Regions from separate parts of the Pseudoalteromonas sp. SCQQ13 genome, predicted to be linked through region 1. Evidence: predicted binding sites of a transcription regulator. Region 1 holds the regulator's gene; each other region holds the start of a gene.
The links. The regulator LexA, encoded in region 1, represses DNA repair genes until DNA is damaged. The targets are predictions, from matches to a motif close to TACTGTATNNNNATACAGTA.

Region 1 (5,960 bases):
AAAGTCAGCAAACTGTAGCGCATAGTCGGGTATACGGCGTGGCATGCCTGCAAGCCCTACAAAGTGCATAGGAAAAAACAATACATTTACGCTTACCAGCGATAACCAAAAATGCCATTTAGCCAGCGCTATGTTATACATATTGCCAGTCCATTTAGGCAGCCAATAATACGCGCCTGCCATAATAGAAAACACCGCTCCCGTTACCAGTACATAATGAAAATGTGCCACTACAAAGTAGGTATCATGGTACTGAAAATCAGCCGGTGTAATGGCCAGCATCAATCCCGAAAAACCACCTAAGGTAAACAACACAATAAAAGCAATACTAAACAGCATGGGGACTTCAAACGTAATTGAACCGCGCCACATAGTGGCTACCCAATTAAATATTTTTACTCCAGTGGGCACCGATATCAGCATAGTCGCGTACATAAAAAATAGCTCGCCAGCCACCGGCATACCGGTAGTAAACATATGATGCGCCCACACTGTAAAACTCAACAACGCAATTGACGCCGTGGCATATACCATGGAGGAATAACCAAAAAGTTTTTTACGCGAAAAGGTAGGAACTATAGTAGAAATAATGCCAAAAGCCGGCAAAATCATTATGTATACTTCGGGGTGGCCAAAAAACCAAAATATGTGCTGAAACATCACCGGATCACCGCCACCAGCTGCATCAAAAAAGCTGGTTGCAAAGTATTTATCGGTGAGCACCATGGTCACTGCACCTGCGAGTACCGGCATAACCGCAATTAATAAAAATGCCGTTATCAGCCAAGTCCATACAAACATAGGGACCTTCATCCAAGTCATGCCTGGGGCACGCAAGTTAACTATGGTTACAATTACATTAATTGCCCCCATAATGGAGCTAATACCCATAATATGCACAGCAAATACAAACATGGCGGTATTGTCATTACTGTAGGTTGTGGACAGCGGCGCATAAAAAGTCCAACCAAACGCAGGACCGCCACCGGGCATTAATAGCGATGATAATAAAATTAAAAACGCGAATGGTAAAATCCAAAAACTCCAGTTATTCATTCGGGGTAAGGCCATATCAGGCGCGCCAATCATTAATGGCACCATCCAGTTAGCTAAGCCAGTAAAGGCCGGCATAACGGCACCAAATACCATAATCAACCCATGAACCGTGGTCATTTGATTAAAAAAGTGAGGATCGACTAATTGCAATCCTGGCTGAAATAACTCAGCGCGGATCACCATAGCCATAGCACCACCAATAAAAAACATAGTTAGCGAAAAAATTAAGTACAAGCTACCTATATCTTTATGATTTGTGGTATATAACCAGCGCTTAAAGCCTTTAGCAGGATGATGAGCGTGGTGAGCTTCATTAATGTCAGGTTGTTCTACTATGCTACTCATTAGTTCGCCTCCCCATCGGCATCAAGTGCTGCCTGTATTTCACTTGGTTGAATTACATCACCGGTATCATTACCCCATGCATTACGCTTATAAGTAATTACCGCTGCTAATTGCTTTATAGAGAGCTGTTTAGCAAAGGCTTGCATGGCTGTGCCGGGGCTTCCGTGAATAACAATATCAATGTGGTCTTTTATATCGCCAAGCACTATCGGGCTGCCTTTAAGTGCAGGAAAAACGCCTGGCAAACCTAACCCTGTGGGCTGATGACATGCAGCACAATTGGCCATATACACTTGCTCACCCAAAGTCATTAATTCTTCTTTAGGGAGTGTTTGGTCAAGTAATGCAGCATCTGCTGCTGCTGCTTTTTGCTTTGCTTGTTTAGCATCTGCTAGCCAAACTTTAAAATCGGCCTCTGACTTAGCCTCTACTACCACTGGCATAAAGCCATGATCTTTACCGCATAGCTCAGCACACTGACCGCGATAAATACCGACTTCGTTTATGTTGGTCCACGTTTCGTTAATAAACCCCGGGTTTGCATCTTTTTTAATAGCAAAATCGGGCACCCACCAAGAATGAATAACATCGTCGGAGGTCATTAAAAAGCGTACTTTTTTATTGATCGGTAATACCAGAGGCTTATCTACCTCAAGTAAATAGTTGGGGTTTTTATCGGCTAGGTTAGCAATTTCATTTTGCGGTGTGGCAAGTATTGAGTAAAACTCAACATCTTCCCCCATATATTCGTAATGCCATTTCCATTGTGAACCAGTTACTTTAATAGTGATATCCGCTTTACTGGCATCTTCCATCGCTATTAATGTTTTAGTTGCGGGGACTGCCATTGCTATTAAAATAACAAATGGAATTGCTGTCCAGAGTATTTCTACTTTGGTACTTTCGTGAAATTGAGCAGCAACTGCTCCTTTAGATTTACGATGATGAATAAGTGCCCAAAACATAACGGCAAATACAATCACGCCTATTACACAGCATATTAAAAATATGGTCATGTGTAGTTGATAAACATTATTACTTATATCGGTTACGCCTTTGCGCATATTATATTGGCTATTTGCCAATGCTAACTGCGGAAAAACAAACAATATAAGCCACAAGGTAGAGCTCAATTTACCCATGTGACAGCTCCTTTAATACTGTTGCGAGTGCAAAACAAAAAGACATAAGCTTTAAATGCCAATTTGTTATTTTTTATTTTTGTATTGCTGCCGGATATATAAATATATTTTCTCAAAACTAAAGCTGTGAGTTATTGTTAGTCCAGCCCATTAACAATTAGTTAATAATTGAACAACTAGCAAGTTTTAGTTTGAAAAATAATCAAATAATATTAGGGGATTAGCGTAAATATGGGATTTATTTAATTTTGTTCTAAGCAGGAAGTGAGCAACAGCAAGGGTTACAAATAAAAAGACAGCGATAACGAGTATTAAATACTTAAATGATAAAAAACATAAACTTAATATAATTTTTTCATTGCAGCGGAATTTTCACAAAAAAAAGGCAAAAAAAAGCGCACTAAAAAGTGCGCATTAATTATCTGAGCTATTAAATTATGCCGATATTTTACATAGCTATAACAGCTTAATTGTCACATCCAGTCAGCATTACGAATAACCCCAACAGCTAAGCCTTCAATATTAAAAGATTCGTTTTCAAGATCCACTTCTATCGACGAAAATTCTTTATTTTCAGCATGCAATAATACTTTTTTGCCTGCTTTTTCTAAGCGTTTTACCGTTACATCGTCATCAACGCGGGCAACAATAACTTGGCCATTTTCGGCAACTTGAGTGCGATGAACAGCCAGTAAATCACCATCCATAATACCAATATCTCGCATGCTCATACCATTTACACGCAATAAAAAATCGGCAGCGGGTTTAAACATTAACGGGTCAATTTTACAATGGCTCTCAACATGTTGTTGCGCCAAAATAGGTTCGCCGGCAGCTACACGGCCTATTAACGGTAAACCAAGTTGTTCTGGTTCATCTTCTTCAATAAGTTGAATACCACGGCTAGCGCCTGGTTTCATTTTAATAGCGCCTTTTTTAGCCAGCGCTTTTAAATGCTCTTCTGCTGCATTAGCACTTTTAAAGCCTAATGTTTGTGCAATTTCTGCGCGTGTAGGAGGCATACCAGTGTCTTTAATAAACACTTTAATAAGTTCGAGTATTTGCGCTTGGCGGTTAGTTAATGGTCGCATACAACTGGTTTTCCATACAGTACATTTAACTGTGAGTATATACAGTTATCTGAAAATCGCAAATTTAAATTACTCCTCGCCTTTGCTGCCAAAGGTGGCATTGGTCTAAGCTTAAAATTACCAAGTAAATTACAGATAAAATTACGCAGATCACGATAGTGTTAGTTTTACGTTACATTAATTACATAACTACTAAGTTGTTGCTGTTATTAAAAATTAGTTAGCTATCGTTTTTGTAATGGGCCTTAACTTCATCAATGTGAATTAACGGAGAGTGTTATGAATATCACTGTAGCGGTAATAATTAACGGTCCTAAACGTAAAGTATGGGCGGCAATAACTGACATCGAAAACAGTGCCAATATGCTGTCTGGCATTATTGATGTAAAAATAATCGAGAAGCCACCACAAGGGCTAGTGGGCCTAAGATGGTTAGAAACACGAAAACTTTTTGGCAAAGCAGCCTCAGAAACCATGTGGATCACCGAAGCTGTTACTAATGAATACTATTGCACTCGCGCAGAAAATGGCGGGGCAGTTTATACCACTAAGCTGTCACTTACCGCCGCCGAACCTAGCACCTGTTTAACCATGACTTTTTCTGATAGCTCTGAGTCTATTTGGGTAAAAATGATCTCTGCAGTGATAGGGTTTTTTCTTAAAAGTTCGATGCGTAAAATGCTAAAAAAAGATCTCGATGAAATTAAGCACTATGTAGAAAGCAAAAAGTAGCACTGTATTACCATGCAGTAGCTGCACTAATTTGGCTATCATATCGCCATGAAAAATCGTATTATCGGTTATCGTTTTCAACCTTTAAAGGAGTAACAATGAGTATTTGGCATCAACCTATTACTTTAGCGTTTTGTAAGCAGTTAGACCAAGGCATAAATGGCCAAGGTACACTGATGAAAACCATGGGGATTGAAATAACTGAAATTGGTGATGATTACTTAGTTGCCACTATGCCAGCAATTCCTGCGCACCATAACCCTATAGGCATGGTGCATGGCGGAGCAAACGTGGTTTTAGCCGAAAGTGTTGCCAGCTACGCGGCTAATTTTGTGGTCGACTTCACTAAATTTTATTGTGTAGGGCAAGAGATCAGTGCCAGCCATTTAAAAGCCTCGCGTAATGGCACCTTAACCGCCACCGCAAAAGCGTTTCATATTGGCAAACGTAGCTCAGTATGGGAAATAAAAATAACGAATAGTCGCGGCGAGCTTTGCTGCGTATCAAAAATGACCGCAGCTGTTGTAGAGCGCAAAGGCTAACGCTATTTTTCTAGCGGGTAAATAGTAATTTCCATGCCTGCACCAATTGCCGATATACGTAATAATGTATCGGCGTGCAGCGCTTGGTTAAAACACTTTGGCGAAGTGCCCGATTCAAAACCAATATCAAAGGTACGGCGCGAACAACTCAACCATTGCTTAAGTGCAGCCCGCGAGCATGACTCTACTAACTCACATAAGTGGTTAATTGCTTTATCCGGTGAAGATATTTCGCCTGTTACTTCTATACGCGCTAACTGACGGTATTCGTCTTTATCATAATGTAAAATAGTGGCGATTTTTTTTAGGTCAGCTACAAGCACGCTAATATCTTGCTTTGACTCAAGCTCTAGGTCTACATTTAAAAATTGAATTTCCGACATTGTCTGCTGTTTATCCTCTAATTAGTTCGCTGTAAACTTTAACGCAGTTTTACGCTTATACCAAATCAACTCTGCAATATTCACCTTTTTTATCTGAATAGTCGGCTATTTTTACGCATTTATTGACGCTTTACTTACTCTTATTTCACGAATAAAAAATATTTAAGCACCAAAAGCTCACTATTATAAAAGTGCTGAGCTAGCTCCATAAAAATAGCTAGCTACTCGCATTTAAAATTTAACCACTATTTTTTATTCTAAATGTTTAAATCGACTTAAGTGCTGCTTTAACATTTGGTTTTCAGCAATCAACTCATCCCGTTCATCCAATAATTGTAAAACCAAAGCAATAGCAGACCAATCTAACGATAAGTCATGCTGAATACGCGCAGCCTTTTTAACTAAGATCACTGTTGATACCGTAAATTGCCATTCTGTAACGCGCTCGCCCTCAATAGGAATAGCAATGCTGTGCTCAACCAATTCATATAATATGGCTTCGCTAATATCACTACTCACACACAATTCTTGGCTAGTGAGTAAATTGCCTTGTGGTGCCTCGATAATTTTCATTATGACTTGCTCCAATTGCTACGGGGGTCAAAATGGGCTTTTTCGGCCAGCTCTTGCCAAAGCTTTTTGCTAACATCATCACTCAATGCTGGATTA
Region 2 (5,960 bases), on a different contig from region 1:
ATCAACATCTTCTTGGTTGCGTAATAAGTTAGCACGCTCTACTCGCTCTTTTGTTAAGTGTGGTGCAAAGCGTTCAATAAAGTCATACATATAAGTGCGTAAAAAACTGCCTTTTCTAAAACCAATTTTAGTGGTACTCGCTTCAAATAAATGGCTGGCATCAATACACACTAAATCAGTATCACTGACCTGGTCAATCGCCATTGACGCAACCACTCCAACACCTAATCCTAAGCGTACATACGTTTTAATAACGTCGGCATCGGTGGCGGTAAATACTATGTGCGGCTCAAGCCCATGAGCACTAAATGCTTTATCTAGTTCTGAGCGGCCAGTAAAGCCAAATACATAAGTAATAAGCGGATATTTTGCAATATCAGCCACGGTTATACTATTGGCTTTTTTAGCTAATGGGTGGTCTTTTGCCACCACAATACTACGGTTCCAATGATAACAAGGCAGCATAACAAGGTCTGAATATAAGTGTAGCGCTTCTGTTGCAATAGCAAAGTCAGCATCGCCACGTGCAGCTGCATCTGATATTTGCTGCGGTGTACCTTGGTGCATATGAAGTGACACTGCGGGGTATTTTTTCATAAACCCTTTAATAACATTCGGCAATGCGTAACGTGCTTGGGTATGAGTAGTGGCAATATTAAGCTTACCTTGATCAGGTAAAGTATGCTCATGAGCAACCGCTTTAATACCTTCCACTTTTGAGAGGATTTCGCGCGATATATTAATGACTTCTTCACCGGCACTCGTTACATGCGTTAAATGTTTACCACTGCGACCAAAAATTTGAATACCTAACTCATCTTCAAGCATGCGCACTTGCTTAGAAATACCTGGTTGTGAGGTAAATAAACTTTCAGCTGTTGCTGAGACATTTAATTTATGATTTTGAACTTCTACAATATATCTAAGTTGTTGTAATTTCATAGCTATGTATTTTCGTTATTATTCGTTTTTGAGGGGGTAAATACTTTATCTTTAAAAACTGACCACCCGACAAATGGTAGGTTTTAATTGATAATATCGTATTTAATAAATATAGGCTTAGGCTAGCACAATAAATATACTTCAGATAGCAATGATTATCATATAAAGCATTAAGATTTAAACGCTTTCTTAGCCTGCTTTTATAGTTAATTAGCGCAAAGTTTTCCTGTTCTTATATATTTAATGTAAGATTGAGCAATTAGGTTTAGAACCCGAGAACTGTAACATGATCGTCTCTATTATAATTATACTCATTGTTGCTCTTATTGTGATTGCGCTTTGGGTAAGTGCGGTGCAACAGCATAAAGAAAAACAAGAAGCTGATCGCCGTAAAGAACTAACCAAACAAAAAGCTATCATTGAGGAAACCGAGGAAGTGTTAATGAATAACGCTAATATCCCGTTTTCAGATAACACACTTCGTGTTTTACAGCGTCGTAATCATGATGCGCTTAGTACCATGGTATCGCTTTCACCTGGTTCTAAAATATTAAAAAACCGTTTAAATGAAGCGAAAGAGCGTTTGAATAACCCAGTTCAAGGAAGCAATAGCGAATCGCTTTCACTGCCAAGTAACGATAAGCAATTGGTATCGCTAATACAGGGCATAAAAAAATTACGTATTATTCTACGCTCTGAGCACAATAAAGGTAACCTCGATAGCCAACTATTTGTAATTGAAGACAAACGAATGGAAAAACTGCAGTTACAAATAAATATTGAAAGCCAAATTAAACGTGGTTTATCGGCGCGCTCTGCAGGCATGGTAGGTTCAGCTAGGCAGTATTTTGAAAAAGCCCATGCTTCACTCAGTGCGGTATCGTATAGCGATCCATATGTAACTGCTAAATATCAAGAAGTAGAAGGCTACTTAGAAGCTATTAGTGTTGAGTTAAGAGCATCGAATGCCGATGCACTTAAAAAGAAAACTGAACAAGAGCAAGATGACCTAGACATATTGTTTGCTCCGAAAAAGAAATGGTAAATTAGTACTATAATTTATAAAAAAAGCCCATACAAAATTGTATGGGCTTTTTTTATTGATAGATAAATAAGTTTTTTAAGATAAAAATGCAAACTTAACAATAAACAATGCCGTTAAAATCCACACACTAATACTTACTTGATCCTTTTTACCGCATAATACCTTAACCGCAGTGTATGAAATAAACCCAAGCGCTATACCATGAGCAATAGAAAATGTCAGCGGGGTCATTAATAACACCACACTAACAGGAATGGCATCTGTCATGTCGTCCCAGTTTACAAACTTTAAGTTTTGTAGCATAAGTACCGAAACATATAAAATAGCACCGGCAGTGGCATACGCTGGCACCATTTGCGCTAGTGGCGCAAAAAACATCATCAATAAAAAACAAATACCCACAACAACGGCTGTTAAGCCTGTGCGTCCGCCTACAGAAACGCCAGCCACCGACTCTATGTAAGATGTAGTAGTAGATGTACCAAGCATTGCACCAGCAATAGTGGCAGTGCTATCAGCGCTAAGAGCGCGCCCTAAACGTGGCATATTGCCTTTTTCATCTGCAAGCCCTGCTTTTTGCGTGACTGCAACCAGGGTGCCTGAGGTATCAAATAAATCTACAAATAAAAATGCAAAAATAACACTCAACATTGAAAGCTCAAATGCCGCACTAAAATCAAGTTGCATAAAGGTTGGTAAAATTGACGGCGGCATAGACATAACCCCCTGATATTCAACCAAACCAAAAGCCAAAGCAATACCTGTTACCAGTAAAATACTAATTAACACACCACTTTTAAAATCGCGATATAACAATGCCGCAATCACAAAAAAACTTAAAATAGCAAGTAATGGCCCAGGTGCAGTAATATCACCTAGCTGCACTAAGGTTGCAGGGCTAGATACTATGATCCCTGCACTTTTAAGCGCAATTAGCGCCAAAAAAGCACCAATACCGGTCGCTATTGCTTGTTTTAGCACCAGTGGAATGGCATTAATAATCCACTCTCGTACTTTAAATAAACTTAAAAATAAAAATATACAACCCGACATAAACACAGCACCTAATGCCGCTTCCCAGGTATAGCCCATTCCTAAAACAACGCCATAGGTAAAAAAAGCATTTAATCCCATACCCGGCGCTAACGCTAACGGATAATTGGCCCATAGGCCCATAATAAAACAGCCTATTGCAGCTGCAATACATGTAGCTACAAACGCAGCGCCTTGATCCATTCCTGCTTGGGCAAGCATTGCTGGATTAACAAAAACAATATAAACCATAGTAATAAAAGTAGTCATACCGGCAACACATTCACGTTGTACTGAGGAATCATTTGCGCGGATTTTAAATAAGGCTTCGAGCATAACAAACTTAAGGTAGTAAAAAGTGGCGAGATTTTAGCATAAAAATAGCGAAATACCGGACATTTTACCTTGTTATGCATTAAGTTATTGAAGTAGCTGAAATAATAAATATGACACGGTAATACGTATGTACTTCAGGTTTTAAAAATAATAATTACCGTGCTTATATGCTGAGCAATCAGCTTTACTTTAACGTAAATAATAGAGCATAAAGTACTGTATAGGTGCTATTCGCCGCATAACTTTAATAAAAAATATAAATATATACCTAAAATATTAACGCTCTGTTTTTAATAGTTATTTTTGTTTTTTTATCCGTGTAAAAATTTAAAACTGAATGACTGTACAAATAATTAGCAAAAAAACACTTGCACCATAACACTGTATAAACTACTGTATATGGGTACTGTATAAAAACCCAGTGAGTGAGAAATTTATGTTACAGCCTATTACCGTAAGAACCGTTAAAAGTTATCAGCAAGACGATAAAAGTGATTGTGTAAATTTAATTCAAATTGAAGATGAAATTTCAGCAACCTTTGAATTGCTTAAAGTATTACACCAATACAACAGCTTAAATGCATGGACACTGCTGATTGCCCCCGACCATGTACCGAGTAAAGCCTTGCTTGATTCATGCTCCATTGACACCAGCAAATTACTGGTGATCAGGCAAAAACATTTAGTAAACTTAGAGTATGTACTTAGCTCGGCGCTGCACAACGGAAACTTTGCTGCGGTTATTACCTGGACTGATATTATTAATGATCAACAGCTGACACAGCTATCATTAAATTTAAGCACTACAAATACTAAGCTTTACTGTTTTACTAAAAATACTCACAACCTTGAGATACCACTAACTCAATAAGCTTGTTAAACTCGTGTTTTAAACACTTTATATTAATATTATGACCTCATTAACGACTTCTCCTTGCTTTTGTGGCAGCCAGCAAAATTATGCTGACTGCTGTGAACCACTTCATTTAGCATCAAAAATAGCTGAAACACCTGAGCAACTTATGCGTGCTCGCTACAGTGCATATGTACTTAAAAATGCAACTTATGTTTATCAAACTTATGCAAGTGAAAAACAGGCAGAAAACCCTGTAAAAGAGATTAAAGACTTTGCTGATAGCTGCCGCTTTATAAAGCTAACCGTCATCGACACTGAGCACGATGCAAGCGAAGGCTTTGTAACATTTAAAGTAAATTACTTTTACCAAAACCTATATTGCGAGTTGCACGAAAAGTCGTTGTTTATTAAACAAGATGGGCAGTGGCGCTACCTTGAAGGCACACTATTTCCGGTAGCCGATATTAAAATAAGCAGAAATGACAACTGCCCTTGCCAAAGTGGCAAAAAATATAAAAAGTGTCATAGCGTATAACAAACTGCAGCTGTGCGGTGAGTAAAGTAGGTAATTACAGGCACATGCCTAGGGTTGGCTGTTACAGGCGATGTGTATGGCTAAAATAAAATTTTACTTTCGAGCAACTATTGGCAATTTACATACCTATAGGCCTGTGTTAATAACTGCTCTACCGTATATTTTGGTATTGGGTTCGCTGCGCTTTAAAAGCACACTGTATTTCGCCCTTGTGCTTTAGCGGCGTACATTTTTTTATCTGCGCGTTGCAAAATATCCATGTTGCCTTCGTCTGATTGCAATAACGTAGCTCCACCTATACTTATAGTGACAAATTCAAACTCTGAGTACTTATGTAAAACACCTAAGCCATATATGTTATTTTTAATTTTTTCAGCAACACAGCGAGCGCCTTCCTCGTTGGTATGGGGTAGCACAACCACAAATTCTTCGCCGCCATATCGGGCAACAAAATCGCTTGGCCTTTGCAGGCTGTTAGCGATTGTTTGAGCAACTAAGTGTAAAACAACGTCGCCTTCTACGTGTCCATAAATATCGTTGTATTGCTTAAAGTAATCAATATCCATAAGTAATAAAGCATATTCTGTATTCTCTCTTAATGCACTCAATTGTATTTTATTAATATGAGTATCAAAATAACGACGGTTAAACACTTTAGTTAAGTCATCCAGAAACACTTTTTGACTTAATAAGTCATGTTGCAGCTTAATAGTTAAGTGCGCCCTTACTCTTCTGTATAAGGTTTCTGGGTTAATCGGTTTTTGAATAAAGTCTACCGCGCCCGCTTCCCAGCAGTCCTCTTCTTGATTTTCAAAGGAGGTAACAAATATAACGGGAATGTCTTGGGTTTGTGTCGTCGTTTTAAATTTTAAACAGGTTTCTATACCGCATATGCCATTCATTGAAATATCCAGCAGTACGATATCGGGAGTATTAGATTTACATATTTCAACTGCTTCTTCACCGCTGTTGGCGGTGTTAACAATAAAGTGCTTTGATAATATTTTTTTCAGTACAATTAAGCTAAGTAACTGATCATCAACAATGAGGACTTTTGAGGCTTTAAGGCTAAGTTTTAAATCGCTATCGGCATAATTTAATGGCATAAATACTACTGTTTTCTATAATTATCAACTAACACAGTATAATACAGTCTTATGTTATGCAAATGTATTAAAGTTGGGGTTTTTAATCAAACTTACAACCAAATATAA
Region 3 (5,960 bases), on a different contig from region 1:
CCCAGAGGCATGTGCCAGTTCAGCAATCATTTTAACTTGAGCTTGAGCACTACAGTTAAAATTATGCTTGGCGATTAACTCAAATGCTAAAGCTTGCAGTGCATCACCGGCTAAAATTGCGTGTGCTTCGCCGTACACGATATGACAGGTTGGGCGTCCGCGACGTAATTCATCATCATCCATAGCTGGTAAGTCATCGTGAACTAACGAGTAGCTATGAATACATTCTATAGCTGCAGCAAGTACGTCTAAATCTTGTTTATCTGCGCCGAGCATTTTACCCGTTGCGTAAACCAAAAAAGGACGCAATCTTTTGCCGCCATTCATTAAACTATAATGGGTGGCGGCTTTTATGGTCTCGTCAGTATTAAGCGATTGGTCAAAATAAAGGTTAAGAGTATTGGCTACATCAGTTTGAGCATGTGTAATAAGTTCTTTAATAGTCACGGCTATTCCATATCATTATCAAAGTCGGTTAATACAGACTTCTCATCTTTGCCCATTAAAATAGCCACCTTTTGCTCAGCTTGTTGCAACTTACTAGACGATGCGCCTGCTAAAGCAATGCCACGCTCAAACTGTTTTAATGACTGCTCAAGCGATAAATCACCTTGTTCCATTTCACTAACGATTGTTGTTAATTCTTCTAGTGCTTGCTCGAAACTTAAGTTTTCAGGTTTTTTAGTCGCCATCTTTATTTCAACTTACATAATAAATTTAGAAGTCAATTTTAGGGGGAATGCTAAACTAGGTCAAAGGATGAAATGGTTTTTTCGTTAATAAACGTTTTATGTTTTAAAAAATTGATAATTAGATAGATAACACAAGTTGATCTAGAATAGTGCTTAATCCAGCTTTTTATGTTTATCTATAAAAAATGGCTTAAGCAATTCAGTATCTTGCCGATAAACAATTAATAACAAACGTTTGCATATAAAAGCAAAAACTTTTGGAGGGAATGTGGATTTAGCAACCATTATTGGGATCCTTGGCGCAATTGGCTTAATTGTCATGTCCATGTTTATGAGTAGTAGCGGTGAAATGGCTATGTTTTACAACACGCCCTCTGTTGTAATCGTATTTGGCGGTTCATTATTTATCGTTTTATCAAACTTTACTATGTCACAGTTTTTTGGCATAGGTAAGGTGGTTACCAAAGCGTTTATGTTTAAGCTTGAGTCGCCAGAAGAGTTAATCGAAAAAGCAGTTGAACTTGCAGATTCAGCACGTAAAGGCGGGTTTTTAGCACTTGAAGAGGCAGAAATACCGAATCCATTTATGCGCAAAGGCGTTGACATGCTAGTAGATGGCCACGACGCAGACGTAGTGCGGGCCACACTGCAAAAAGATATTTCATTAACTACAGCACGGCATGAGTCGGGTGCTACTTTATTTAAATCTTTGGGTGATATAGCCCCAGCAATGGGAATGATAGGCACCTTAATAGGCTTAGTTGCGATGTTATCTAATATGGATGATCCTAAAGCAATTGGTCCGGCTATGGCGGTGGCATTGTTAACCACATTATACGGCGCATTTTTAGCTAACGTAGTCGCTATTCCTATTCAAACAAAATTGGAGCTGCGTAAAGACGAAGAGGCAATGAATCAACGTTTAATTTTAGATGCGGTTTTAGGTATTCAAGATGGTCAAAATCCAAAAGTAATAGAAGGTATTTTGAAAAACTATCTTGCTGAATCAAAACGTAAAGTAAACACTGAGGATTAACTATGTCTGATCAAGAGTGCAAGTGCCCACCCCCAGGTTTACCTGCGTGGATGGGGACATTCGCAGATTTAATGTCGCTATTAATGTGCTTTTTTGTGCTCTTGCTTGCGTTTTCTGAAATGGATGTACTTAAATTTAAACAAATTGCCGGTTCGATGAAATTTGCATTTGGTGTACAAAATAAAATAGAAGTTAAAGATATTCCCAAAGGCACATCAGTTATTGCTATGGAGTTTACTCCGGGCAAGCCAGAGCCTACCCCAATTGAAACAATTCAACAGCAAACGGTAGAAATGACCCAGCAAATGTTAGAGTTTCAGGCAGGTGATGAAAGCTCAGCAGGCGGAAGGCAAGAGCAGCAGGGCGATAAACGTGGTGGCGAGTCGCGTAGTACTTCCAAAGAGCAAGCATCGGAGCAAGCAATTTCAGCGGCCGATCAACAGCAAACAAACGACTTAGTTAAAAAAATCGCTCAGCAATTAGAAAAACAAATAATTGATGGTGCCATAGAGCTTGAATCATTAGGGCAGCAAATAATTATTCGTATTCGTGAAAATGGCTCTTTCCCTTCGGGTAGCGCATTTTTACAACCTAAGTTTAAACCCATTATTCAAGAAATTGGCGTGCTATTAAAAGATGTGCCTGGAGAAATTACCGTGTCTGGGCATACTGACGATTTTCAGGTTTCAAACGAGTTATATATTAATAACTGGGATCTTTCATCTAAGCGTGCAGTTGCAGTAGCCAGTGAGCTGCAAAAAGTAGTTGGATTTGATAAAAATAGAATGATGGTAGTAGGGCGTGCTGAAACCCGGCCGTTAGTGCCAAATGACAGCAATGAAGATCGCCGTCGTAATCGTCGCGTTGAAATATCTATTTTACAAGGAAAGGCCAAAGAGTCTGATCCTATCGATGTAAGGTAGCAGTCATTTTATTAAAAACACACTTGGTTTAAGCAAACTAAGTGTAATTGATTACAGGTGACTTTTAGTCAAAATTGACTAAAAGTCACCACCTCAGCCAAATACCTCAGAGTTGTTAAATAGTACGGTTTAATAAAAACATCCCACGCTGTGAATTGATATGCTAAACTACTGTGTATATAAACAGTAAAAGAGCTTGCTTATGAAACTCTATATTGCCGAAAAGCCGTCATTAGGGCGTGCTATTGCCGACGCGTTACCAAAACCGCACAAAAAGCACGATGGCTACATTGAAGTTGCAAATGGTGATTGCGTATCTTGGTGTATTGGTCATTTGCTCGAGCAAGCCGAGCCCGATGACTATGATGAGCGCTTTAAAAAGTGGCAGTTTGAGCACCTACCTATCATTCCTGAGCAGTGGCAATTAAAAGCAAAAACTAAAACTCGCAAGCAACTTACTGTGTTAAAAAAGCTAATCAAACAGGCTACAGCACTAGTGCATGCAGGTGATCCCGATAGAGAAGGGCAATTACTTGTCGATCAAGTTATTGAAGAAGCCAAAATAAGTAAAACTAAAAAGCAGCATATTCAACGCTTATTAATTAGTGATTTAAACTTAGCTGCAGTAAAAAAAGCATTAACGACTATGCGATCTAACCGTGAGTTTATTCCGTTGAGCGTTTCAGCCTTAGCGCGCTCTCGTGCTGATTGGTTGTTTGGTATGAATTTAACCCGCGCTTATACTTTAGCAGGGCAAAAAGCTGGGTTTGGTAACGTACTTTCTGTGGGACGAGTACAAACACCCATACTTGGCTTGGTGGTTAATAGAGATAATGACATAGCAAATTTCGTATCGAAGCCATTTTATGAAGTATTAGCCCACTTAGTCACCCCCGAAAAACAATCATTTAGTGCAAAATGGATACCCAGTAAGGCATGTGAGCCTTATCAAGACGAAGAAGGGCGAGTATTAAATAAAGCATTGGCTGAAAACGTAGCCTCGCGTATCACACAGCAAAATGCTGAGCTAACGGCGCTTGAACAAAAGCAAAAAAAACAAACTGCGCCACTGCCTTATAACTTATCTGCTTTGCAGATAGACGCGGCAAAAGCATTTGCTATGCCAGCGCAAAAGGTGCTGGATATATGCCAAACTCTTTATGAGCGTCATAAGTTAATTACCTACCCGCGTTCAGACAACCGCTACTTACCTAATGATCATCACCAAGATGCGTCTGCTATTTTAAAAGCTATAAGCACTAATGGCGGGCAAGGTGTTGAGTTAGTAAAAGCAGCTGATAGTAAAAAACGTAGTAAATGTTTTAACGATTCAAAAGTGGCTGCGCATCACGCCATTGTCCCTACGGCAAAACAGTTAAAGTCGGCAAGTTTAGGTAGCGATGAGACAAAGGTTTATCAATTAATATGTCGTCATTATTTAATACAGTTTTATCCCGACTATATTTACAACGAAACTAAAGCAGAGATAACTATTGCTGGCGGGTTATTTAAAGCAAATGCAAAGCAAGATGTAAGCTTGGGTTTTAAGGTGCTAATGGGTAAGTCTGAATTGAAAGATGAAGCCACGCTACCGCCTTTAACAAAAGACATGTTACTTTTTTGCTCGCAAGGGGAGGTTGTTGAAAAATATACCTCTCCGCCAGCGCACTTTAGTGATGCGACTTTACTTGCAGCCATGACAGGCATAAGCCGCTATGTACAAGATCCACAGATAAAAAAAGTACTTAAAGACACCGATGGCTTAGGCACAGAGGCAACGCGAGCGGGGATCATTGAATTATTATTTAAACGCCGTTTTTTAAAACGTGAAGGCAAATTAATTAAAGCAACCGAAACCGGGAGTGCACTTATTAGCGTGCTGCCGCAAGGTTTAGTTCGCCCCGATTTAACCGCTAAATGGGAATCGAGCTTAGGTGATATTGCACAGCAAGTAATGAGCTATCAGCAATTTTTACAGCCTTTACTTGCCGACTTAAATAGTTTTGTACAACAAGCTGCAAATTGCGATAGCAATGTATTTGCAAAGCTGCCTAAAACTTCAGCTAAAAAGCGTTTTGTTAAACGTGGCCAAAAAACGCCTTATAAAAAGTCGAGTTATAAAAAAAGCTCTGTTACAGGTTAACTACAGAGCTATTATTTAAATAAAACTATTGATTAAACAAAGTTACCGCTGCATTACTCATGGCTTTAATGCCAGTTGGTAGTGCGACTTTATAGTCTGGGGCAAACTTACTTGAATGCAGTGAAGGTAATGTTTTGCCCGCTTTTATTGCACTTGCATATTTTGCTTGGTTAACGCCACCGAGCCAAAATAGTGTGATAGGAATATTTTCGTCAGTGCGGCCATATAAGCCAAAGTCTTCACCTGCCATTACAGGGAGGGTTTCAAGCACATTTTCATCACCAATAGCGCTGGCAATACTTTGACGCACAAGGTTGGTTTGTGCCGGATTGTTATATGTAGATGGAATTGACTCATCTTCATGTACTTGCACCTTAGGGTAGAGCGCTTCCTCAAGGCCTGCGCTTTGTGCAATACCGGCGGTAATGCGTTTAATTGCTGCAATTTGTGCATTTCTAATATCAGGGTTATAGCTGCGTAATGTAAGTTGTAACTTTACTTCATCAGAAATTACATTATGTTTTGAGCCACCATGAATAGATCCAACAGTAATGACTGATGGCTCTAATGGTGAAAGCTCACGACTCGTAATAGTTTGCAGTGCAAGCACAGTGCGCGCAGCAATAATAACCGGATCAATAGTGGTATGCGGATAAGCTCCATGTCCGCCTTTACCCTTTATAGTTATATCAACAGAATCGACGCTGGCCATAGTATATTCGTTTTTCATCGCAACTTTACCGGCAGGCACACTTGCACTTACATGTAGCGCAATTATGTGATCAGGTTTTGCATATTTACTAAATAAGCCTTCTTTTAGCATGGCTTTAGCGCCACCGCCTACTTCTTCTGCGGGTTGTGCCACCATCATTAGCGTGCCTTGCCATGCATTTTTGTGAGCTATTAGTTGTTCAGCAGTACCAATGAATGAGCTCATATGTATATCGTGACCGCAGCCGTGCATAACACCTACTTTTGCACCGTGCTCGTCTATTACTGTTACTTTAGAAGCATACGCCTTACCTGTTTGTTCTGTAATAGGTAAGCCGTCGGTATCGGTACGTATCATTACTGTGGGGCCATCACCATTTTTGTAAATGCCTACAACGCCAAAACCACCTACATTGCTTGTAACTTCAAAACCAAGCTTGTTTAACTGCGCTGCT

Region 2: the regulator LexA is predicted to act here: its motif matches at 3,747-3,766, upstream of I6F41_RS14440 (SulA-like leucine-rich domain-containing protein).
Region 3: the regulator LexA is predicted to act here: its motif matches at 2,821-2,840, upstream of I6F41_RS15375 (DNA topoisomerase III).

Annotation. Positions count from the first base shown of each region.
Region 1 covers NZ_JADYXG010000021.1:7,885-13,844, reverse strand. The annotation lists gene ctaD (cytochrome c oxidase subunit I) at 1-1,401, opposite strand, end outside; gene coxB (cytochrome c oxidase subunit II) at 1,401-2,543, opposite strand; gene lexA (transcriptional repressor LexA) at 3,017-3,634, opposite strand; gene I6F41_RS15020 (SRPBCC family protein) at 3,914-4,366, shown strand; gene I6F41_RS15015 (PaaI family thioesterase) at 4,465-4,908, shown strand; gene I6F41_RS15010 (hypothetical protein) at 4,911-5,291, opposite strand; gene I6F41_RS15005 (chaperone modulator CbpM) at 5,544-5,864, opposite strand; gene I6F41_RS15000 (DnaJ C-terminal domain-containing protein) at 5,864-5,960, opposite strand, start outside.
Region 2 covers NZ_JADYXG010000019.1:37,202-43,161, reverse strand. The annotation lists gene cysB (HTH-type transcriptional regulator CysB) at 1-942, opposite strand, end outside; gene I6F41_RS14450 (hypothetical protein) at 1,229-1,987, shown strand; gene I6F41_RS14445 (NCS2 family permease) at 2,063-3,355, opposite strand; gene I6F41_RS14440 (SulA-like leucine-rich domain-containing protein) at 3,792-4,226, shown strand; gene I6F41_RS14435 (YchJ family protein) at 4,267-4,746, shown strand; gene I6F41_RS14430 (GGDEF domain-containing response regulator) at 4,932-5,852, opposite strand.
Region 3 covers NZ_JADYXG010000022.1:1,560-7,519, reverse strand. The annotation lists gene ispA ((2E,6E)-farnesyl diphosphate synthase) at 1-447, opposite strand, end outside; gene I6F41_RS15390 (exodeoxyribonuclease VII small subunit) at 450-692, opposite strand; gene pomA (flagellar motor protein PomA) at 961-1,728, shown strand; gene I6F41_RS15380 (flagellar motor protein MotB) at 1,731-2,651, shown strand; gene I6F41_RS15375 (DNA topoisomerase III) at 2,854-4,794, shown strand; gene I6F41_RS15370 (M20 metallopeptidase family protein) at 4,820-5,960, opposite strand, start outside.